Linked DNA regions of Cohaesibacter sp. ES.047. The protein of the gene in region 1 interacts with the protein of each later gene in a pairwise test. Links are inferred from orthologs where the notes say so. Each region holds a gene or a part of one and is shown on either strand. Other genes may lie near its edges.

Region 1 (12,333 bases):
CCCGTCGCCTCTACACCCTCAAGGGTCAGCAGACCTTCGAGGATGTGCGGATGCGCTATCAGCGGGACAACGACTTCCGCACGACGGTCAACCGCTATGTGGCAGACTACGAGCGGATCCTCGACGATATTTCCCGGAAAGATCGCGACGGCACCGCCACCATGGACTATCTGACGTCGGAAACAGGCAAGGTCTACACCATGTTGGCCCATGCAAGCGGACGCCTCGGTTAAAACCGGGTGAGCCAACCGGTGAAACCGATGGAGCGGTGAACGGCGACAAAGACAACAAAAAAGGGTGCCTTTTGGCACCCTTTTTTATGCGATTATCAATGCAGATTTCTGTAGTCCACCGATCTGGGGAGGTGGTTTCAACAACCATCAACGCCTAAAACGTTCATCCTCGCCCAACTGAGCCACTCAGACCAAGCGTCCAAGACCTAGCTGAACTGAGCGACACGGTCGACCAGATCGGCCTCTTCGGATGCAGCCTCTTCAGCATCGTCTTCCGACAAGTCGGAACGCGCGAAGACATCGGCCTCTTCCGCATCGGCTGCCGAGGCAAAGATATCGGCATCGATCTCAGCGACGAGTTCCTCAGCCGTTTTGTCGGCATCATCTGTTTCGAAGACATCGGCGGTCAGTTCCGGCTCAGCAGCGGACGCAGACGCATCAGAAACTTCAGAAGCCTCAGCACTCTCTGCTTCGCCAGCGGCCTCTGCCCCGTCAGAATCTTCTGCCCAGGACAGGCTGTCGAGCTCCATATATTCGTCTTCACTCACGGACTCCACTTCGGCGTCTGCAGGTGCAGCGTCGGCGCTGTCATCAACCGAAGTCTCGGCCTCAGCGGAAACCGCTTCGAAATCATCCGCAGACACGGCATCAAAGTCATCGGCGCCGGTCTCGGCGCTGTCATCAACCGAAGTCTCGACCTCGGCGGAAACCGCTTCGAAATCATCCGCAGACACGGCATCAAAGTCATCAGCGGCAACCGCTTCGAAATTGTCCGCATCCAACGTTTCTGAATCTTCAGCAGACCCCATATTGTTGAAAAGGGCGTCCACATCATCCTGATTGGACTCCAGTTCATCGCCCGCATGCGTCATCAGGGCGTCGACATCATCCTGTTCAACGCCTTCCCCGGCCAGAGCCGGGCCATTGAGCAAATGCCGATCCGGACGCGTGTCATGCGCCTTGGCATGGGAATGATCGATATCGACATCTTTGGCCTCGAAGCCCCAGATATCGACCATGGAATTGATGCGACTCTCCACATAGCGCATGGCATCAACGATCTTGCGGATGCGTTGCCCGGTCAGATCCTGGAAGGAGCAAGCCATATAGATGTTGGTCGCTTCCATATCCAGTGCGTCGCACTTGGCCTCTTCAACACCCTGCTCGCGAAAGGTCCAGGCGAATTCCTGAATTTTTTCTGCAGCGCCAAGAATGTCACTGGTCGCTGTCTCGGTCTGGGAAACGATTGCATCGAGTTCGCTAGAAGCACGCTCGAATCGTTCGGCGCCGTCGTTGTCCTCGTGCTTGATCTGAGCGATTTCCTTTTTGGTCTTCTCGATCGCTGCAGCCATGTCCGCCAGATCCAACTTCACCCGATGCATGAGTGACGACGGGGCCTGTTCACGGACCACCGTTTTTTCCAGTTTATCTATGGCGTTTAATAGAGTATCTGTATCGGCATTGCGATTGCGCCTCGCATATTCGGACAGAAACCACCGACCTCGCGCGGTCTCCATCACGGCGGCTTCAATGGCCAGATAGTCCTCTTGTCTTAGGGGCGTTGGTGGCATTGGCTTGCTCATGGTTCAGACCAAATTCCTTAATTGAACGGCACGATTCACTGCTAAAAATACGTAGTGACACGTCGATGCTACATCCGAATCCTTAACGCTAGTTTACCGTTATTCGAGAAGAACCGCCATGATGACACCCGAACATCGAGGATATGCAACAAGAATCTCCATATTCTATGCCGCGTTCTTTTTCCCCTTTGGAATTTATTTACCATATTTCGGCGTCTGGCTGGAAGACCTTGGAATGAGCGCGGAGGAAATCGGATTCCTGCTGACCATCCCCATGATCACCCGTGTCTTCTGCACGCCAATCATGGCCGGGTTCTCGGATCGATTGGGAGACCGAAAGCTTGCACTGATTCTCTATTGCGGCTTCTACACCATGACATTCGGACTGATCCTTCTGGATGACAGCCTTGTCTGGGTCGCAAGCATCATGACCATTTCCTACATTGCCCATAGTGCCATCGTTCCGGTGAGTGATTCCCTAGCGTTAGCCGGGACTCGGCGTTACGGTCTGGACTACGGCAAGATGCGCAGCTGGGGCTCGATCGCCTTCATGGCATCCAACCTCGTGGGGGGTGTCTTTCTCGACGCGCTTGGCGCCAGCAGCATCATCTGGATTCTGGTGATCGGCAACCTTCTGCACACCACCGCTTCCTTCATCCTGCCGGTTGATCCACGCCGCATCGACAACAAGAGGCTAGGCAAGGCACCACGGCTCGAGTGGTCACAATTGCGCGAATTTGTGCAGCCCGGATTCTGGTTGATCCTTCTGTCGGCGTCTGCGATTCAGGCCTCCCACAGCCTCCTGTATGCTTTTGGCACTATCTATTGGCGCGACATTGGCATTTCTGCCAATATGACTGGTATCTTCTGGTCGGTCTCCGTCGCCTCTGAAGTTATATTGCTATATTTTTCCAAACGCATTCTCGGCTTCATCTCTTGGCGAACCATGCTGATGATCGGCGCGATCATGGCCACTGTGCGCTGGACGATCATGCCCATGCATCTACCCGAATATGGATATCTGATCCTGCAGCTTTTCCATGCTGGCACCTTTGCCTCCTCGCACCTTGGCGTCATGTTCTTCATCTCCGAAACCGTCGATGACAGCGTATCGGGAACGGCACAAGGCCTCTACACCATGATGAACGGCCTGATCACAGCCGTCGCGACCCTGTTGTCGGGTGTCTTTTTTGCCCAATGGCAAGGCGATGCTTTCTATTTCATGGCAGCCACGGGCCTCTTATCGTTTTTTGTGCTGCTTATGTCTCGCCTGTTTCCCGTTGGCAAGATCGGCGCAACGCACAAGGACCCCGGGACAGCCTGATGGGCGACAGCAAAGCGCTGGCTAAATTTAGCGAAATCCTTCAGAAACGCTTGTATCCGATCACCAAAATAAGGCACAAGACTTGCAAACAAAGGTCTTTCTATCCAAGCTGCCTTCATCCAAGATCGGGGGCGAACGGGCGATCATCGGCGTGGGCCGGTCACCCAACCGGCAAGACCTGGGACCAGAGAGTATGACATGACCGATCAGGGGATCGACATCGCCAAGACTGCGCAACCACCGAGGCTGAGTGACTCAGCAACGGCAGAGCCCGGCGTCATGCAGCTTGATGGGGACTGGACCCTCGAAACCGTCAAGGAAGCGGACAAGCTTGTCTCCGATAGTCTTGAGACTGCGAAGCGCCCGGAACAGATCGATCTTCAAAACCTGTCTTCGCTTGATACATCCGGGGCCTGGGTGATCGTCAGACTGATGCGAGGTCTGGGGCTGGATGAAAGCGCACTTCGCTCGATCCGTCCGCGTCACAAAACCCTCTTCGAGGCGGTCTGGGAAACCAACAAGGTTAAACCGCAGGAAGAAAAACAGGCCGGCTATCTCGTCAACATCGCCGAACAGACCGGGAAAGGTGTCGTCGAGATCTATTGGGACATCAAGATACTGGCCCACCTGATGGGCGGCGTTTTGGCAAGCCTTGGTTCGGCCTTTCTTCATCCCAGACGGATCCGCTTCACATCGATCGTGCACCACCTTGAACAGACCGGATTGAAAGCCGTTCCGATCGTTGCCTTCATGTCCTTTCTCGTCGGCGCGATCGTGGCCCAGCAGGGCGCATTCCAGTTGCGCAAGTTCGGTGCGGAACCCTTCGTCATCGATCTGGTGGGAATTCTGGTGCTGCGCGAAGTCGGCATCCTGTTGACCGCAATCATGGTAGCAGGCCGCTCGGGCAGCGCCTTCACGGCCGAATTGGGCTCCATGCGCATGCGCGAGGAAGTGGACGCCATGCGGGTGATGGGCCTCGACGTCATCGAGGTCCTGATTACACCCCGTGTGATCGCGCTCGTCATCGCCCTGCCTCTTTTGGGCATGGTCGCCAACGTTGCTGCACTCAGCGGCGGCGGCATGGTGGTGTGGTTCTATTCCGACATCACCCCCGCGTCCTACATCAGTTGGCTGCGGCAGGCGATTGCGGTGAACACCTTCATGGTCGGTGTGATCAAGGCGCCCTTCATGGCCCTGATCATTGCGCTTATTTCCTGCTCGGAAGGGCTTCAGGTCGGAGGTAGCGCCGAATCCCTAGGGCGAAGGACCACCGCTGCCGTGGTGAAGTCAATCTTCCTGATGGTGCTGGTGGACGGTATTTTTGCCATCTTCTTTGCTGCAGTCGGATATTAGGAGCCAAGGCATGAACACCGAACAGCACAAGGAAGGCATGGATCAGAACCGCGACATTCTTCTGTCGGTTCGCGGCCTGTCCGTGGGCTTTGCGAATAAACTCATTCTTGAAGATCTCGATCTTGATGTGTTCAGCGGCGAAATCATCGGCATTGTGGGCGCGTCGGGCACCGGCAAGTCCGTGTTGTTGCGCGCCGTTCTGGGATTGGTGCCCAAACAGGAAGGACAATTCATCCTGTTCGGCTCGGACACCAATCACCTGTCGCCAGAGGAGCGCCTTGTCATTGAACGCAAGCTCGGCGTCTTGTTCCAGCATGGTGCACTTTTTTCCTCTCTGACAGTCCTTCAGAATATTCAGGTGCCAATGCGCGAGTATCTGTCGCTGCCGCAAAGGCTGATGGATGAATTGGCGATATCCAAGCTCGAACTGGTCGGCCTGTCGCCGGATGCCGCCCATCAATATCCTTCCGAATTGTCCGGCGGCATGATCAAGCGCGCAGCACTCGCGCGCGCGCTTGCCCTTGACCCGGATCTTGTTTTGCTTGATGAACCCACATCCGGTCTCGATCCCATCAGTGCCGAAGAGTTCGATGAACTTATTTCGACGCTCAGAAACACTTTGGGACTCACCGTTTTTATGGTAACCCATGACCTCGACAGCCTTAGTCAGGCGTGCGATCGGATTGCCGTCCTTGCCGAACGCAAGATATTGGTGACAGGAACCATGCAGGAACTTCAGGGTCACGATCATCCCTGGATCCGCCGCTATTTCAACGGCAAGCGCGCCATCCGGCAGTAGGACAGGAGTTGATAGATGGAAACCAAAGCCAATTACGTTGCCATTGGCCTCTTCACACTGATCCTGACGGCTGTTGGTTTCGGCTTCATCTACTGGATTGCCCGCTTTGATGATGTCAAACCCATGCGCGAAGTCGTCGTGCGCTTCGAAGGGTCCGTTGCCGGTCTGATCAAAGGTGGACAGGTCATGTTCAACGGCATCAAGGTTGGCGATGTCAAAGGCCTCAACTATGACCCGGACAATCCCCAATATGTGCGCGCCTATCTCGATGTCGATTCCGAGATTCCGCTGAAAAAAGACAGCCGCATCGAGCTATCCTTTCAGGGTCTCACCGGTGTTGGAACCGTCGAAATCAAGGGTGGCAGTGCCGACTTACCGGATTTGCTGGATCAGCCGGGCACACCCGAACTCACCGCCAGCACCTCAGCACTGCAGGATCTTATGTCTGGAGCCAGACAGATCCTTGCCCGTGCAGACTCCGTGCTAAAGAAGGTTGAGGGCGTCGTCGACACCAATGAAGGCCGTATCAGCAACTCCATCGAGAATGTCGAGGCCTTTACCAATGCGCTGAAAAACAACACAGGCAACATCGACACCTTTCTCGCGGACGCCTCCGGCGCAGCCAAGGGCCTGACCAGCCTATCGGCTAAACTGGAGACGCTCAGCGGCCGGGCCGAAAAGCTGATGGAAGCTGTTAACCCCGAAAGCGTGCGAAACAGCGTCGCCAACATCGAGACCTTCAGCGACAAGCTGGCCAGCGCCTCCGGTCAGTTCGACGGCGTCGTCAAGGACGTCTCGGAAGCCGCCAAGGGCATCAACGATTTCTCGGCCAACCTCTCCACCTCATTGGGCAAGGTCGACACGCTGGTTGAAAGCGTCGACCCGGCAACGGTCCGCAAGGCTGTTGCCTCACTCCAGACCTTTGCAGCATCTCTTGACGAGTCCTCCGATGACATCGGAGAGATCGTCAATGAGGCCAAACAGGCAGCCGGCAATGTCAACGACTTCTCCAAGACGCTGAACGCGCGCACCGATGATTTCAATCAGATCATCACCGATGCCAAGGAGATATCGGGCCGCCTGCGTGTCGCGTCCGAGCGTGTCGACGGATTGCTCAACAAGGTTGACGGTGTCCTGAGCAACGAGGATGGCGGCAAGGGTGTCGTCGAGGAAGTGACATTGGCCGCCCGCTCGATTCGGCGCCTGTCTGAAAGCTTCGAATCCCGCGCCGACGGAATTGCGGATGGTCTGGCTCGCTTCTCGGGCAAAGGCCTGAGAGACGTCGAGAGCATGGTCGGGGATGCGCGCAGAACCATGCGCCGCCTTGAAAGTGCGGTCGAAAAGCTGGAAAATGACCCCTCTAGCCTCATATTCGGCGGCAATAAGGTCAAGACCTATAACCGTCGCCATTGATGCCAGCCTCAAGGCAGGGTATGACTAGTCAAACACTGCGTTGCAAAATGCCCTCGCATTTGTGGCAAAAAGGCTTGGTTCGCTCCGATTTACCGGCCCGGTGCCAAAAACCATTTGGCATCATCGTTGAACTGATTAAAGTGAGCGCGTGATAGTTTGTTCACCCAAGGTGGGAATGTGATTGGTTTGCGGACTTATATGCGTCATTTGGCGATTGTGAGCCTTTGCCTTCTGACTGCGTCATGTGCGGCAGTCGTTGGCAAGAAGGAACTCGCAACCTACGACCTTTCGGCACCGACCAGCTTTGCCGAAATCAGTGGCCAGACCAATGCCCAACTGCTGGTATCGATTCCCACGGCTCTGAAGTCTCTTGACAGCGAAATGATCGTCGTACGCCCCGGCGGTGCAGAGATCACCTATTTCGGCGATGGCCAATGGAATGACAAGCTGCCCGTGCTGCTGCAAGACAAGATCATCCGGACCCTCGAGAATTCCAATCGCGTCCGCTCCGTTGTCAAACCGGGCGACGGTGTTGTGGTCGACTACAAGATCGCAACGACAATCCGTGCGTTCGAACTGGTTAACGACAAAGGCAGCATTGCCCGCGTATCCCTGTCGGTCAAGATCATCAACGATCGCACCGGGCGGGTTCGTGCCTCACGTCTGTTCACAGCCACCGCCCCGGCGAGCCTTGCCAACACCAAAAAGGCCGTGGCCTCACTCGACGTTGCTCTTGATAGCGTTCTGCGCCAACTGCTGGTCTGGGTTCTCAAAACAATCTAGAGCGCTCACACGGCCCTCACAGCATCTGATCTGCATCCTTCAAACATCCCCCCAAGCGTCCTTTTGACAGCCGCGAATGCAAAAAGGCACCGGCCCCAAATGTGGCCAGTGCCTTGCATCAAACATCCGCATCCGAGCGACACTCGAGCGCTCAAGCGCTCAGTCAGTGTTCCAGATTGCCAAAGAACTGCTTCGCACTTGCTTCCCAGCTATATTTGGAGGCATAGGCAAGACAGGCTTCAGGATCAATTGTCAGAGCCGCGCGCACCGATGCCGCAAGATCCTCGCCAAGCACACCAACACCGCTGTCGCCAATAACATCCAGAGGCCCCATGACCGGATAGGCAGCGACCGGAAGGCCCGACGCCAAGGCTTCGAGCAGAACAATGCCGAATGTATCGGTTTTGGACGGGAAGACGAACACATCGCACGCGGCATAGATCGCGGCAAGCTCTTCGCCTTCCTTCAGCCCCAGAAGCTGAACGTCCGGATATTGCTTCTCAAGCGCGGCCTTTTGTGGTCCCTCGCCGACGACGATCTTGGTGCCATCCACCTTCAGCTCCAGAAAAGCGCTGATATTCTTCTCGACTGACACCCGTCCGACATAGAGCATCCGGGGATGAGCGAAGTCCAGCGCCTCGTCATTCTCCGTGCGCGGGTGAAACAACGCAAGATCGACGCCGCGTCCCCAATAATGAAGGTTCTTGAAACCGCGCGCTTCAAGGTCGCGCTTGAGGCTGGGCGTCGCTACCATACAGCTGGAGCCGCGATTGTGGAACCAGCGCAGAACCCGGTAGGTCCAGGACGCAGGGATCGGAAAGCGGGCGGCCAGATACTCCGGAAAGCGCGTATGGTAGGAGGTCGAGAAAGCGCGCTTGTGTTTGCGGCAATAGTTAGAAGCCCAAAAGCCGAGCGGCCCTTCGGTGGAGATGTGAATGAAGTCCGGTTGGATTTCCTCAATGCGCCGCGCAACAGAACCACCAAGGGTCAGCGACAGGCGGATTTCGGGATAGGTGGGGCACGGAACCGTCTTGAAAGACTGCGGCGTCAGGTAATGAACCTCATGTCCCAGCTTTGTCAGCTCTTTACCAAGCCGATCGAGAGAACGAACAACACCATTGACCTGAGGGTGCCAGGCGTCGGTAACAATTAAAATGACACTCATGCAAGAGCCTTGGAAGGTTGGGGCGCGGCAATCTGTGGCAAGAGCCTCGTTTCCTCGCTCCAGCGGATCAACTCGAACCGACCATCATCATGCTCGATGATCGCGGTGCAGCTTTCGACCCAGTCACCCGTGTTGAAATAGTCGATGCCGAACTTGTCGTGCATCTCGGCATGATGGATGTGGCCGCAAATCACACCATCGACATCAAACTTCTTGGCTTCCGAAGAGAGTGTCTCTTCAAATGTCCCAATGAAATTGACGGCATTCTTCACTTTCATCTTGGCCCATGCAGACAGGGACCAATATTGAAAGCCCAGTTTTCGGCGTACCCAGTTAAAGACCGTATTGATGTTGAGGGCAGTCACATAGGCCCAGTCACCAAGGAAGGCCAGCCATTTGGCATGCCTGACAACCATGTCATACTGATCGCCGTGAATGACCAGCATGCGGCGACCATCCGCCGTTTCGTGAATATAGTGCTCGGCAACTTCGACGCCGCCGAAATGGGCGCCATAATAGTTGCGCAAAAATTCGTCATGATTGCCGGGAACATAAATGATGCGGGCCCCTTTGCGCCCCTTGCGGAGCAGCTTCTGCACCACATCATTGTGTGTCTGCGGCCAATACCATTTATGCTGCAGACGCCATCCGTCGACAACATCGCCGACAAGATAGATCGTCTCTGCGTCGTGATACTTCAGGAAGTCAAGCAGCATCTCGGCCTGACAACCGCGGGTACCGAGATGAATGTCGGAAAGAAAGAGCGCTCTATGCTTGAAAAGCCCTTCATCACTGAACTGGTTCATGGGTTTGCTCTGAATCACTGATGTCGTCTTTGCTCGGCTCCTTGTAAGTAGGCCCTGTCTCACTTTTGTGACAAAGAAAGAAAATGACTTTCATAAGTCTATCCGCCCATAACAAAAGGAGGGCCACTGGCCCTCCCTTGCGAAATGTGATCGGACGGAAAGAGACTCGGATCAATATTGACGATCAAAAGGCTCATCATTCTCGAACAGCGGCTCAGGCTGCCACTGGTAGCGCAAGGACGCAGAAACGATGTCGGCACTGGAGTCAGCCACAGCGGTATAAGCACCGGCGGCGTTGCTGCCCGAGACACTCACATCATCTTTGATAAACAGGTGGCTATAGCCGACGTCGATTCCGAAACGATCATTCACATTGTAGGATGCACCAAAGCTGGCCCAGACACGATCAGCATCCGGAAGTCGAAGATTGCGGTGCTCCGTAGGAATGGGCGACTTTTCAAAGCCTAAGCCGCTTCGGACGGTCAAATTGTCATTGAATTGATATTCGCCGCCGACAGAGGCAAACCAGCTATCCTCGTAGCCCAGATGCAGTTGGTTATTCAGGGCACTGCCCTGAATGATGATAGGATCCTTGACGGAACTCCAGCCAGCCCATTCAAATCCGGCCAAAAAGGTCAAGCGATCAGTGACGGTCTGCCTCAGACCGATGGTCACACTTTGCGGCAGATCGAGATCAGCGGTGATCGGCGTGCGGCCAAGAGGGGAATAATACTCCGTGCCATCAAGATCGAGTTGTGTTTCGGACCGGTAACCAATACCGATAATCGTTCCCTCGAATGGCGTAATGGTCACACCAGCACTGAAGGTGGGAGCCCAGGCGTCACCCTTCAGCTCAAGTCCGTTGCCACCGGGCGCGGATGTCATGCGCACCTTGCCATAGGTCGCGCCCACTCCGAAGCCGACACTGAAGACCTTGTTGATCCGATAGGCAACATTGGCCTTGACATCGGTGGTGAAAATCTCCGCCGTGGCCGCATGAAAGCTCGTCGCGGACGGGTTCTCAGCCTTGGTCGCCATGCCGAACGGAGCATTGACTGAAAGCCCAACGAACAGATCCTCCGTGAGCTGCATGCCGCTATATGAAGATGGAATGAAGGCATCAAGGCCCACATCGCCAGGGTTGCCAAGACCCGAATAGGCGGCAGGCGTGGTCTGGATATCTTTCACATCAGTATGCGGAATAACACCGGTGAACACACTCTCGGTATTGACGCCCGAGACCCCGGTCAGCGTCGAGGGGTTCCAATAGACCGACGACAGGCTCGTGCCTGCCGCCACACCGGCAAAGGATGCCCCCTGCCCCACCGAACTCTGCTCGCGCAGGGCAAAACCGCCAGCTTGCGCACTGGTGACAACCATCACACAGCTGCATGTCATGATGGCTGCCGTCGCCACCCCCGTCTTCAGACCACGAATACTCATTGACATGTTCACGCGTTCCTCCCTTAGCCGCGAAACCTCCCGCACAAAACTCAGGCAACAGCCTTGAATTAAGGCAATTTTGACCAAGCCTCTCATGGCAAAATCCCGGGAATCAACCCCTGCGCGCGACCTCATCCATGGCTATGTGACAAAATGACTGCGTAAAATCGCAGAGCCAGAACAAAGAAACTAACAACTGTTCATTAGCATAATTTTCTAACCTTTCAGTGCGCACCCAATTTGACCCTATAGTCCATGGACTTACCGAAACCCAAAGGCTTTGCACAGACGGTCAAACCGGAAAGGTTCCGCAACGGAATTCCTTTGGGGAAGCAATACAACTAAAATATTGAATAAAATCAGGGGATAACTGGCAGCAAACAGGGCCGCAGCAACAGCGCACGGGCCGCCATACCGCAAAAAAGGACGAGTCATAGCCCCGCCTTGCCTCTCTCGCCGCCGAACGGATAAGCGCGCTAGATACGCTCGATCCTGCGTTCTGCCCTCCGAGCCAGCCCCAGCTTGTGCTCGCGATAGACGACAAACAGACCGGCAACGATCACGACAAAGCCGCCAATGATAACTTCCCGGCTGGGATATTCGTCAAACAGAACCATGGCGATCAGAACCACCCAGACCATATTCACATAGTCGAACGGTGCCAGAAGTGAGGCCTCGGTCATCCGGTAGGCTTGCGTTACAGCAATTTGCCCAAGCCCGCCAAAGATCCCCGAAAGAACCAGAGCCACCATGACATCCCATTCAGGGATCACCCATCCCCAATAGAGCGTCACGAGCGAAAAGATTGATGTGGCAGTAAAGAAGTAGAAGATGATCGCAGCATTCTTTTCCGTTTTGGTCATGTGCCGAATGAGGATGGCCGCCAATGCCATGAATACGGTCGATACGACAGCCAGAATCGCTCCAAGCGTCTGAACCTCGCCGGAAGATTGCGCCAGACGGGGAGACAGGATGATCATCACGCCAACGAAGCCGACAGCAACCGCACTCCAGCGATAGGCGCGCACTGTCTCCTTGAGCAGGATCGCAGCCAACGCCACCATCATCAGAGGCGAGAGAAAGGAGATCGCTGTCGCTTCAGGCAAGGGCAGCATGCTCACGGCCGCGAACCATAGAAACATGGCCATGGCCCCCACGATCGAACGGCGCAGATGCAGCCACGGCTGCTGCGTGCGAACGCAGTCACGCCAGTTGCCCTGTACCATGGAGAAAACAGCAAGAGGAATAAGGGCAAAGAAACAGCGCGCAAACACCACCTGTCCGGTCGGAACCGTTTGCGAAGCATATTTGATCATCGCCAACATGATGGCGAACAGGACGGTCGCGAGAATCTTGAAACCGACACCGACCAAAGAATTCATTTCGTTACACTTTCCGAATTCAACCACCCCGAAGGATCATAACATGGAC
Region 2 (12,324 bases), 2.4 Mb from region 1 along the record:
TTGAAGACAGCCTTGATGTCAGGATGCACATGAGTTGTGTGCGTGACGTTTTGAAGCCGTTCTATCTGGAAGTCCGCAAGGAACGTACGCAGACGCTTAGGCGACATGGGCGGGCTGATGAGATAGCCTTGAATGATGTCCACTTTGTTGGTGGCCCGTAGTTCCATCAGGCGGTCACGATCCTCGACACCCTCGACAACCAGCTTTAGGCCGGTCTTGCTGATCATCTCGATAGCACTGAACAGCATTGTCTTGTTGAGGCTCCCTTCGGGGGCCATGGCAAAGGAGCGATCGAGTTTTACGCCATCAGCGCCCAGAGCGCTTAGATAGTGGATGCTCGAGTAGCCCACGCCAAAGTCATCGATATAGGTCTCTATGCCGCTTGCTCTCAAAAGCGAAACCGCTTCCTTGGTTTCTTCTAGCGGCAGATTGGCCGTCTCGACGATCTCTACCACGGGCTGCAGCTTGCGCGGAGCCTCGATCATTGGCAACAGGGCCTTGATTAGCCAGATGCCCTCAAAATCCTGCGGGAAGATGTTGATATTCACGCGGGGCACTTCAACGGAGAACTCAATAGTGCGAAGGTCGTCAATCGCTCTGGCGATGACGCACGCAGTCAATTGCTTTGTCAGTCTCTTTTTCTCGACAATCGGCAAAAAACGGTCAGGAAATACAAGCGAGCCATCAGTATCCCGCCAACGCACGAGCGCTTCGACGCCTTCGATTTCGCCAGTGTCCAGAGACAGGAGCGGCTGGTAGAAGCATTCAAGCGTTTCATAGGACATGGTGCGGATGAACCGCGACTGGAACGACCAGATGCGCATGACGCGTCTACTAAGAAGCTTGGCCAGCATAAAGGCAACAACGCCCAAAATGGCAACCACCAGAACAAGCGCTCCTCTTGAGGAGAACAAGGTGTCTGCGATAGGCGCAACCGAGTATATGCAGATCAGGTCATTGGAGTTGCACTTATACGACCAGAAGCTTGCCTTCTCCAGACTAAAACCGGAATCGGGGAGCGCTGTCAGCTCTAAACCATGGCTCAGACCGAATTTCCCCGCCCGATGGCGCATGCTGCCATCCTTGATCGGTGAGAGCATCTCCCGCTCATGCCAGGTGGTCAGTGCCTCTTCCAGATCGATTCTGGGAAGAACCAGAGTAAAGCTGTTCTTGCGAAAGAATGTACCTGTCAGCCCGTTTTGACCCAACATTTGCAAATCACGGTCGAGCCAAAGCTGGTAGCCGTTGGCTTGATCGATAATGTCCGGCTCGCCGAGCTTCAATCCGGCATGGCGCAGGCCTTCTGTTACGGAACATGAGACGGTTCCATCATCATAGATGATCTCGTGAATACCATCGGGAAGGAAGCCAATACGCTCGAGCCAAGATTGAAAGGCGCTCGAGCAAGGCACCATTGTGCTCGGAATCTCAAGTTTCGCAACCGTTCTGCCGATATTGTCACCGATCACATTCAGGCTTCGAAGATCCCGGTCCATCTGCTTGTCCAGACCCTTGAGAATCTGGATGGACCCTATGGCTGCTGCACCAATGAGAAGCAGAGCGAAAACCACACCAAACAGCGTTGCATTCACCGCCTTAGGGTACTTCACAAGAAATGAGAGCCTACTGTACAGTCCCATGACACCTCCGTTCAGGGTGCACAGTATGAGGCGAATGTCTTACTATTAGTTAATGTTCACTAATTAGCGTGTGGCATAAGGTGTCATTGCGGACGGGGTAAACGACTATCAGTTGAAGGGAAATACATCGAGTATCCATAAATGCCAACGAAAACATACAGAAATGGAATTGTGAAAAATCGCAACAAAACCTGAAGCTGTATGGCTAGGCAAAGAAAAAATTTTGGATAACTGCGAGGCTTTTGTGAAGAACGTATGGAGAAGATGTATATCCCGCCTTTTGATAAGATCTTTATTCAGGGTTTGCGTTTTGAATTTGATTTATAGTGTGTTGAGGAAATAGTTTGTATTTTCATCAATGATTGATGCCTCTTCGCCCAATGGTGGCAGGCCAGAGGACTCCAACGCGCACTTTGCCAGTCAGATCATCCACGGTCCGGGCATATTGCAAGTCTCGATAGCGACTTTCCAGATGCTGATGTTCAACTCATCGCCCCGCAGGCAGATCTTCAGACGCCCGCCAGCATCAATGCTAGCGCGAGCGGTGACACTATGATCTGGGCAGCCGGGAGAAGCCTCAATGCATCAGATTCAGCAGCAGGGAAGCGTGCATTCATGCTCTGCCGCGAGGACGCTCAGGCCTTAAGGCATGGGCGCAACAAAAAAGGCAGCCCACGATGGATTGCCCTAATCTCAGCAAGGTGGCTGGGGTATGACTTACATCATGCCGCCACCCCGCGACGCCCGCAGGGGCGTTAGCCCCGAGGACGCGCAAATCAGACAATGACACGCCCGCAGCGGCTCCGCCGCGAGGACGCGCGACCAAGCGAGAAGCATGGGCGCAACAAAAAAAGGGCAGCCCGCTATGGACTGCCCTAATCTCAGCAAAGTAGCTGGGGTATGACTTACATCATGCCGCCCATGCCGCCCATGCCGCCCATGCCACCCATATCAGGCATTGCAGGAGCGCCGCCATCTTTAGACGGTGCATCAGCGACCATGGCTTCGGTGGTGATCATCAGACCAGCGATAGAGGCTGCATCCTGCAGAGCAGTGCGAACCACTTTGGTCGGGTCGATGATGCCAGCTTCGATCATGTTGACATAGCTTTCTGTCTGAGCGTCGAAGCCAAGGGACTCGTCGCCTTCCAGAACTTTGTTGACAACGATCGAGCCTTCAACACCAGCGTTTTCGGCGATCTGGCGGATAGGAGATTTGAGGGCATGAAGAACGATCTTGATGCCAGCTTCAATGTCAGGGTTGTCAGAGGTGAGTTTCTCGACAGCCGTGGTTGCGCGCAGAAGGGCGGTGCCACCACCAGGAACAATACCGGCTTCAACAGCAGCGCGGGTTGCGTTCAGGGCGTCGTCAACGCGGTCTTTGCGTTCTTTCACTTCAACTTCGGTTGCACCGCCAACGCGGATAACAGCAACACCGCCAGCGAGTTTCGCCAGACGTTCCTGAAGTTTTTCACGGTCATAGTCAGAAGAGGTTTCCTCGATCTGAGCTTTGATCTGTGCAACGCGGGCTTCGATGCCGTCTTTTGCGCCAGCACCATCAACGATCGTGGTGGTCTCTTTGGTGATGTTGACCTTCTTGGCAGTACCCAGCATGTCGAGGGTAACGCTTTCGAGTTTGATGCCAACGTCTTCGGAGATCACGGTGCCGCCGGTCAGGACAGCAATGTCTTCGAGCATGGCTTTGCGGCGATCGCCGAAGCCAGGAGCTTTGACAGCAGCAATTTTCAGGCCGCCGCGCAGTTTGTTGACAACGAGCGTAGCAAGCGCTTCGCCTTCGATGTCTTCTGCTATGATGAGCAGCGGACGGGAAGACTGAACAACGGCTTCAAGGATCGGAAGCATCGTCTGCAGGTTGGAGAGTTTCTTCTCGTGCAGCAGGATGTACGGATCTTCCAGATCAGCGATCATTTTCTCGGTGTTGGTTACGAAGTACGGAGACAGGTAACCACGGTCGAACTGCATGCCTTCAACGACTTCCAGCTCGGTTTCCAGAGACTTGGCTTCCTCTACGGTGATAACACCTTCGTTGCCAACTTTCTGCATCGCATCAGCGATCATCTGGCCGATTTCGGCTTCGCCGTTAGCGGAGATGGTGCCAACCTGAGCAACTTCTTCAGAAGAGTTGATCGTTTTGGAGGAAGCTTCGAGCGCCTTGTGGGTCTCGGCAACAGCGATATCAATGCCGCGCTTCAGGTCCATCGGGTTCATGCCAGCAGCAACGAACTTGTGGCCTTCGCGAACGATAGCCTGCGCCAGAACGGTAGCAGTGGTCGTGCCGTCACCAGCGATGTCGTTGGTTTTGGACGCAACTTCACGCACCATCTGTGCGCCCATGTTTTCGAACTTGTCTTCAAGTTCGATTTCCTTGGCAACGGAAACACCATCTTTGGTGATGCGCGGTGCGCCGAAGGATTTTTCAATCACCACGTTGCGGCCTTTCGGGCCCAAGGTGACTTTTACAGCGTTAGCCAGAATGTCCACGCCGCGCAGCATTTTCTCGCGGGCGTCGGGACCAAATTTGACTTCTTTAGCAGCCATGTTAGCTCTTCCTGAAATCTAGTACTTGTCTATAAGAGGCGGTTCGACGGGTTTTCCTGGCGCTTAGCCCAGGATGCCCATGATGTCGGACTCTTTCATGATCAGCAGGTCTTCACCGTCGATTTTGACTTCGGTGCCGGACCATTTGCCGAACAGAACACGGTCGCCCGCTTTAACTTCCAGCGCGACCAGGTTGCCAGCTTCGTCACGAGCACCGTTGCCAACAGCAACGATTTCGCCTTCGCTCGGCTTTTCTTTGGCGGTATCAGGAATGATGATGCCACCAGCGGTTTTCTCTTCGGATTTTACGCGGCGTACGACGACGCGGTCATGCAGAGGACGGAATTTCATCTCTGAAACGTTCCCTTGTCTGTTATGCAGCCGTCGGACCCTCGACAAGGGCGTATAATGCCCCTATCTTATACAGCGGCATCCGAGCGGTCTGCTCCTCGATTTACAAGCCTGTTAGCACTCTCTATTGGTGAGTGCCAACGACGGACTTTCATGTAGTCACGACGTACAGGCAAGTCAAGAAAACGATCGAAAAAAGCGACAATTTTTTCTGCCCATTTGGTAGCAGGAGCCCTTCCGCATCGCGCCAGCCCTCGGTTTTAGCGCAAAAATCAAACGCGATACCCTTTAGATTGTCGGATTTGAGGGAGGGGTGAGCGAGCGATAGGTGGCGCTCAGCCGCGTTTGAGATGGTTCTGAACGAGATGGAACAGCACAGCGCTCAGTCGTTCCTCCACCGAACCCCACACGGTGATATAGTCACACCCTTGAGCCTTCAATTCGCACTCGAACAGACGGAGAAAGTGCTCCCTGTTCTCCGGTGCGTCGCGCTGACCATCGGGCACCCAAGGGCAATCCGTTCCGCAAAGAACATAAAGACGGGGCGCGAAGGGCGGCGATTTGAGACGTTTCTTGTGGCTCTCTGCCCACTGTTCCCACTGCGCCCAAAGCGGTGTGTTGAGCTCGTCTTCGTAATAATGGCAAGAATACACGAGGGATGAAATCAGGTCAGTGTCGCAAATCAGCAATTTGTCTTCTGCCTGCGCGATGTCGCCTGCGCGTTCTTCATTGGCCCACTGGCCTTGTGCGATGGGAATGGCATCCTCGAGCGTCAATTCCCCTCGCACCTCGAAATAGTCCCGTAGATATTCCGGCGCAAGAATGCCATCGAGTGTCTCCACCAATGCCTGCGCCAGAATTGTTTTGCCCGAACTTTCCGGGCCGGTGAGGATGAGGCGGGGCAGGGAAGAGGAAACCATCAGATATCAGCGCTCCGGAGTGTGCCAGTCACTATCGACAGCTTTCCTCCGAGACAGACGCAATGCAAGCCCTACCGACACACCGACGCCGATCGCGACGGTCAGATCCACAAGAACCGTGAGGCTGAGCGTCAACAGAAGCAGAACGAGGTCGCTCCGTCGTCCTTTGAGATACTCACCCCATTTGTGCACCTCGCACATGTTCCACGCGGTCAGCATCAAAAGGGCAGCAAGGGCAGGCATCGCCAGATGACCGGCGAGCGGGGCGGCAACGAGCATCACGAGGAGGATGACCAGCGTATGGACGATGCCCGCCACGGGGGTTTTCCCTCCGGCTTTCACGTTGGTTGCCGTTCGGGCGATAGCGCCAGTTGCGGGAAGGCCGGTCATCAAAGCCGATGCGATGTTGGCCGCGCCTTGCGCCATAAGCTCGGCATTGGGACGGTGATTGCCGTTGATCATCCGGTCTGCGACCAGCGCGGACAAGAGCGACTCGACCCCTGCCAGAAAGGCGATGATCAGGGCTGAAGGAAACAGCTCGGTGATCCGATCAAGGGTAATCTCGGGAACTTGCGGCCAGGGCAGCGTGCGCGGCAGCTCGCCAAAACGCGATCCGATGGTATCCACATCAAGCGAAAGGAACGCCACGAGCAGCGATCCAACCGCGATGGCAACCACCAGACCGGGGAAGCGCGGAAAGGTGCGGCGCAAAAGCACGATCATCACGAGGGTGGTCATCGCAATCGCAATCGCCGCCAGACTGGCGGTATCGCTGGCTGCGATGAGGGCAGGCACCTTGTCGATGAAATCCGCGGGCTCTGAGGCAAGATTGATCCCCACGAAATCCTTGATCTGGCTGGTCGCGATGATAATGCCGATGCCGATCGTGAAGCCGTTGACGACGGCATCGGGGATGAATTGGATCAGACGGCCAACCCGGAAATAACCCGCCACAAGAAGGATTATGCCCGCCATCAGGCTCGCCAGCACCAGACCATCGTAACCATGAGTGCTGATGACATCGAACACGACAACGATGAAAGCACCGGTCGGCCCACCAATCTGCACCCTGCTGCCACCAAGCAGCGAAATGAAAAATCCGCCAACGATGGCGGTCACGAGCCCTTTCGCGGGATCGGCGCCCGAGGCGATGGCGATCGCCAGACTGAGAGGCAGCGCGACCATGGCCACGGTGATGCCTGCAAGCACGTCTGATGTGAAAAGCGAAAGGGAATAGTCGCGAGAGGTGAGAATGATCTTGGGTTGACGCATGGGAACTTGCCGAAAGAGGAGAAAGGCCATTGATTACGTCCTTTGGGACGAGGTCTCAAGCCCTGCGTTGGTCAAAGCTCCTATGCGTCTGAAGGATGCCGCCTGCTTCTCAGGCGAGCAGGCGATCATGTTCGTGCTCGGGATCCATGCGTAGATCGCTGCCGGAAATCGCCTTCTGGAAATAGACCCGCAGGATCTTGTCGCGCCCGTGGTCTGGCTCAGCCCGGTGGGTCTCGGTGAAGCCTCTGACGTTGTAGTAGTCGACGAGCTCGGTCATCACCTCGGGGGTATGCAGTCTGAGAAACGGCAATTCCCGCGATTCCGCGATAAGCTCAAGCTCCGACAGGATGAAACACCCAACCCCTTGACGCTGCCAGTCTTTCCCGATCACGAGATAATCGAGGTAGAGCGCATTGTCGACTTCACTCATGGCGGCCGCACCAATTGCCGTTCCGTCCTCATTTGTCGCCACATAGAGATTGCGGTTGGCGAGAAACTGGTCGAGGTGAGAGAAAGCATGGGCTGGCTGACCAACTCCCATGCGTTCGCCGATATAGGCCATGTTTTTCAGGTAAAGGGCGCGGATTTCCTGTAATTGCTGGGCTTTTGCCAGCCGGAATGAGATCGCCATAAAGCTATCCTTTGTCTTGTGCCCGGCTCTTTCGTTCCGCTGCCATTGCAAGGATGAGGGCAAATCCGTCATCCGGCGGGAGCCGGCTATACTGGGTCTGTTGGGCTATTGATGGTTATGGCGTCCATTTGATGACAGGATTATGACGATCCTATCGCCATCCAACGAAGTCGGTGGCAGCGCGCGGCCGCAAGCGCCCTCCCAAGGTGGATGGATGGCGTTCTGAGCGTGTCGATTGCTATCGCGGCAGGCTGATGATCGCTTCAAGGCCGCCTTCGGGCCGGTTGGTAAGCGTCACATCGCCGCCGTGACTGCGAATGATCGTCCGGGTGATGGAGAGGCCAAGACCGACGCCGCCGGTTTCCTTGTTCCGCGATCCTTCAACGCGATAGAAGGGAGAGAAAACTTCCTCCAGCTTGGCTGCGGGAATGCCCGGTCCGCTGTCCATGATTCTGATGTGGATGCCGTGCGCGTCTTTTGACAGACTGATTTTGGCGTCCCCTGCATACCGCAGGGCATTCTCGATGAGATTGCACAACGCCCGTTTCAGGCTCACCGCCCGGCAGGGATAGACCAGACTGTCCGGCCCTTGGAAGCAGACTTCCTTGCCCAGATCCTGATAATCCTCCTCAAGCGACGACAACATGGCCGCGATATCAACCTCGCGGGTTTTCTCGTTGGTCGCGTCCTCGCGGGTGAAGGCAAGAACCGCATCGGTCATGGCCTGCATTTCGTCAAGGGTCGCCAGAATCTTGTCACGCATTTCCTCGTCATCAACGAATTCTGCCCTGAGGCGCATGGTCGTGATGGGTGTGCGCAGATCGTGACTGACCGCAGCAAGCATGCGCGTTCGGTCCTGAACGAAGCGCATCAGGCGTTCCTGCATGGCATTGAAGGCGGAAATCGTGTTGCGCACTTCCTTGGGGCCAGCTTCCTTGAGCGGTTCGATGGTTTCGCCTCTGCCCAGCTTGCGCGATGCGCGCTCGAGATCGCGCAACGGGGCCGTCAGGCGTCGGACCGTGAACAGCACGACCAACAGGATCAAAAGAGCAGTCATCGCGAGTGAAATCAGAAACGGCCGTCCCCATTGGTCCGGTAGGGTTGGCAAACCGGTGCGCACTTGAAGCCATTTGCCATTGTCGAGCGGGATGGCAAGGGTCATGTCGAGTTCTTCGAGTTTGGGATTGCGGAACCGTCCGCGCATCGGTGCTCGGTTGGGGTTTTGCTCCCGCCAGCGGCGGCCCCAGCCTCTGCGATCATCCCGTTCATGCATGAAGCGGCGCCGGTCCGGATTGGGCGGCATGTCACTGGACATCATTGCGCCTGGGGGCGGCATTGCTCTGGGGGGGGCGTCATTCTGGCGATTGTCGCGCCGACGCCAGAACAGGCTTTCATCAATGTCGCTGATCCGAACCGTTCCGTGGGCAAGGCCTGCGCGGTACTCCAGTTTGCCCGCCAGAGCTGCTTCCAGCGTTCCTGCCTTTGGTACGGAAAGCGGGGTCTCGTCCCGGATCGAGTAGAGAACGGTCTGGCCACCCGCAGCCTGAATGACCCGGGCATGGACGCTCTCATCGGTCTGGTTCAGCACCCGCACCAAGGATGCTGTGCGATCAAGCACCTGTCCGCGATAGGTCATGACCGCAACCTGAGAGCGCTCGTTGGCAAAGATGAAGATCGTAATCACCTGTGCAATGACCAGCGCGATCAACAGGGCCGCAACAAGCTGTCCTGCTAGCGACAGCGGCCACAGCCGCAAACGACGCCAGAACGGAGTGGCCTTCCGGCCCTTTTTATCCTTGTTGGGGGAGGCGTCTGGGGCGGGAGAGGCATCTGGCATGCTAAAGCGCGTCTCCCAGATCAGATATGTCGAGGTCGCTGGATGAGACCTTGCCGGTCACCTTGCCTGTGAAGACATAGCCTCCACCGCGCACGGTCTTGATCAGCTTGGGGGTCTTGGGATCTTCCTCGATCTTCTTGCGCAGACGAGAGACCTGATTGTCGATGGATCGATCAAAGATCTGCGCGGTGCGGCCTGAGGTGAGGTCCAGAAGCTGGTCTCGCGACAGCACCATCGTCGGGCGTTTCAGGAAGGTGACAAGCAGACGATAGTCCGCAGCGCTGAGCGGCACGGTGACGCCTTTTGGGCTGAGCAGCTCGCGCTGATGCACATGCAGCTCCCAGTCCTCGAATTTAAGGACATCAGGCTCTTCGGTCTTCTGGGCTTCCGGCGGCAAGGATTTGCTGCGCCGCAGAACGGACTTGATGCGCGCCAGCAGTTCGCGTGGATTGAATGGCTTGGACAGATAATCATCGGCGCCGATCTCAAGGCCGACGATCCGGTCGGTTTCCTCGCCAAGCGCAGTCAGGAGGATGACTGGAATATTCTCGTTCTCGCGAACATACCGGCAGAGTGTCAGGCCATCTTCTCCCGGCATCATCACGTCAAGCACGATGAGATCAATGGCAGCTGTTTTGAGAACCTGCCGCATCTTGGTGCCACCATCCGCGTCGCTGACACGAAAGCCGTTCTTGGAAAGATACTTGGACAAGAGTTCGCGGATATCTTGATGATCATCCACCACCAGAATATGAACCGACTGTTCCATTGCCATTCTCTCCATTGCATCCTGTCAAACCGGACCGTGCCAGCAATTGCTGTCAGGGATGACAAGATCCCGATCAACCCGGATAGATCTGTGTCACCATTTGCTTCGTTCTTCTTCAGATAACACGAAAATTACGATGACCAAGACAGAATAACGCGTTTTCGGGAGCGGAATTGCGGTAAATTGTAACCCTGTGTAACCAGTTCTCATGGCGATACAGAGTGCGACAAAATCGCCGTTTCCCGGGATAGATTCGCGACAAATACCCCCTATCTTCACTTCATCGGCAGGGCAAAAACCTCTCTACAGGTCACCCGCCGACACCCAACCGGCCCCGGGATACGGAAGGCCAGTCACCTGACCCTTGCGGCCTGACGGGCCCGCCGCCAATGAGAAATTGGCACAGTTTGATAGAGGAACAAAGAGATGAAAAACCTGAGCAAAATCACCCTGGCAATTGCCCTGATCGGTGGTGTATCCGCAACTGCGCTGACCATCGACAACGCAACGGCACGCGGGTTTGAACGCGGCCCGAACATGGGGCAGGGCTATATGGGCCAAGGCTTCATGGGGCACGGCTTTAAAGGGCGTGGCGGCAAAGGCATGATGGGCCCGCGGGGAATGTTCATGGCGCTTGATGCCGACAAGGACGGCACCTTGACCAAAGAGGAACTGACCACAGGGCTTGAAGCCAAGATCAAGGACAATGACACCGACGGCGACAATGCGATCACCCTTGAAGAATTCAAGACCGAATGGCAAAAGATCACCCAGCAGGCGATGGTTCGCGCCTTTCAGCGGATGGACCGCGATGGCAGTGGCAAGGTAACCCTTGAAGAAATTCAGCAACCGGCGACCTTCATGTTCGGTCGCATGGATCGCAATGACGATGGCAAGATCGACAAATCCGATCGTCCGAACCGTGGCATGATGAACAAGCGCGGTGGGCCTCGCGGCCATCACTTCGGACCCGGCATGGGGCGCCAGTTTCAGGGCAACACCATGGGCCAGAACAATCAGCGTGGCTGGTCCCAGCGCGGCTGCTTCAATCAGCAGCAGTCCCCGGCTCCGCAGGCACCGGATCAGACCGCACCTGACAGCCAGAATTAAAAGTTCAGCTCTCTTTTGATAACTGAACGCTCAGTATCATGTGTTTGAAGCATTTCCGAGATCACATGGTCTCGGAAATGCTCATTTGCATGAGCGCACGCGGCTAGTTTGCATCAAGCCGGTAGCAATATTCCCAAGTGTCCGAGACATCGCCCAGAAAGCGCACCACAGGCACGCGCTCAAAGCCGATTTTGTCATAGAAGGCATGGCCTTCGACAAAACGGGTGTCGGTCCAAAGCCTGATCGCTTTGCCGCCTCTTTCGTCGATCAGATCCGTTGCCAGATTGTACATCGACCAGGCGAGGCCCTGACCGCGCGCCGACTTGGCAACATAGACCTTGAACAGCTCGAACAGGCCCTCGACCGTTGTCTCCCCGACGGCAAGACAGCCCACGATCTCACCGCCCTGTTCTGCCACCCACATCTGGCCACCAAGCGCAGCGTAATAGCTTTGCGGGTGCTCAAGCTCGGGGAACTCCTCTTCGGCGAAGAAGCAATGGTCATAATCTTTGAAAATGGTGGCGATCAGAGCCTTGATGGCCGGACCGTCGTCATCCGTGGCCGGACGAATAAGAGAATAGCTCATCAGTGAAAGCCTAACGATAAATCGCAGCGCCGATACCGTTGCGGCGCGCCTTGTCCACCATATCAGCGATGACTGGATCCTTCAGATCGCCGGTCACCCGCAAGTGGCCAATGACGGAAATGAAGTCGTAACCGCCAGCCTTCATGAATGCCGTTGCTTTTTCGTCTGCATCGGCCGTTGACGCGCATTCAACCGCGACCATGAAATTGCGGCGCTGCGGCTTGGTCTGTGGCGGTTTGGGGGCTTCGCTCGCCCGTCCCCGTACAATCAGGATCATGAAAACACCTCTTCTGGGAGACTTGTCGCTCCTTGATACTGGATCTGTCATACTGAGCCAGATCGCATCTGTCGAGAGAAGATCGGTGCACGGCCACTGTTCAAAAGAAAACAGCACGGCGAGAAAAAGGATAGAACGTGGAGGACGGAGCTAGACCGCTTCTTTCTGCGCCCAGCTCATGCGTTTGCGATAAATCGTCGAAGGGCTGATTTCGAGCGCGGCAGCAGCGCGGGAGATGTTGCCATCAAAATGGTTCAGCGCCCCTTCGATGATCTGCTTTTCCTGTTTCCAGAATGGCTCGATGTGGGACGCCATGATTTGTCCGACATTGCGCAGATTGCTGATGGCCTCGTTGAGGTCGCTGTCATAAAAG

The links.
Region 2: the proteins of CPH65_RS23040 (region 1) and groL interact in binary tests that used the Escherichia coli proteins (3 or more experiments, as listed by UniProt). The link is inferred for Cohaesibacter sp. ES.047 from one-to-one orthologs.

Annotation. Positions count from the first base shown.
Region 1 is NZ_LT907844.1:4,961,666-4,973,998, forward strand. The notes cover bases 3,496-6,397. They hold CPH65_RS23040 (ABC transporter ATP-binding protein), read left to right. Parts: upstream 3,496-4,503; coding sequence 4,504-5,292; downstream 5,293-6,397. Other genes in these bases: CPH65_RS23035 (ABC transporter permease), read left to right, coding at 3,496-4,493; CPH65_RS23045 (MlaD family protein), read left to right, coding at 5,308-6,397. Also shown: CPH65_RS23020 (hypothetical protein), read left to right, coding at 1-233; CPH65_RS23025 (protein phosphatase CheZ), read right to left, coding at 440-1,804; CPH65_RS23030 (MFS transporter), read left to right, coding at 1,938-3,140; more of CPH65_RS23035, read left to right, coding at 3,339-3,495; more of CPH65_RS23045, read left to right, coding at 6,398-6,705; CPH65_RS23050 (ABC-type transport auxiliary lipoprotein family protein), read left to right, coding at 6,904-7,488; CPH65_RS23055 (glycosyltransferase family 1 protein), read right to left, coding at 7,652-8,653; CPH65_RS23060 (UDP-2,3-diacylglucosamine diphosphatase), read right to left, coding at 8,650-9,459; CPH65_RS23065 (OmpP1/FadL family transporter), read right to left, coding at 9,631-10,902; CPH65_RS23070 (DMT family transporter), read right to left, coding at 11,379-12,284. UniProt on the Escherichia coli protein: Part of the ABC transporter complex MlaFEDB, which is involved in a phospholipid transport pathway that maintains lipid asymmetry in the outer membrane by retrograde trafficking of phospholipids from the outer membrane to the inner membrane.
Region 2 is NZ_LT907844.1:2,567,809-2,580,132, forward strand. The notes cover bases 1,873-4,765. They hold groL (chaperonin GroEL), read right to left. Parts: upstream 4,199-4,765; coding sequence 2,546-4,198; downstream 1,873-2,545. Other genes in these bases: groES (co-chaperone GroES), read right to left, coding at 4,262-4,549. In the rest of the region: CPH65_RS11710 (EAL domain-containing protein), read right to left, coding at 1-1,640; CPH65_RS11730 (AAA family ATPase), read right to left, coding at 4,885-5,469; CPH65_RS11735 (SulP family inorganic anion transporter), read right to left, coding at 5,476-6,741; CPH65_RS11740 (GNAT family N-acetyltransferase), read right to left, coding at 6,851-7,372; CPH65_RS11745 (ATP-binding protein), read right to left, coding at 7,611-9,209; CPH65_RS11750 (response regulator), read right to left, coding at 9,211-9,978; CPH65_RS11755 (EF-hand domain-containing protein), read left to right, coding at 10,405-11,088; CPH65_RS11760 (GNAT family N-acetyltransferase), read right to left, coding at 11,192-11,674; CPH65_RS11765 (hypothetical protein), read right to left, coding at 11,685-11,951; CPH65_RS11770 (sigma-54 dependent transcriptional regulator), read right to left, coding at 12,102-12,324.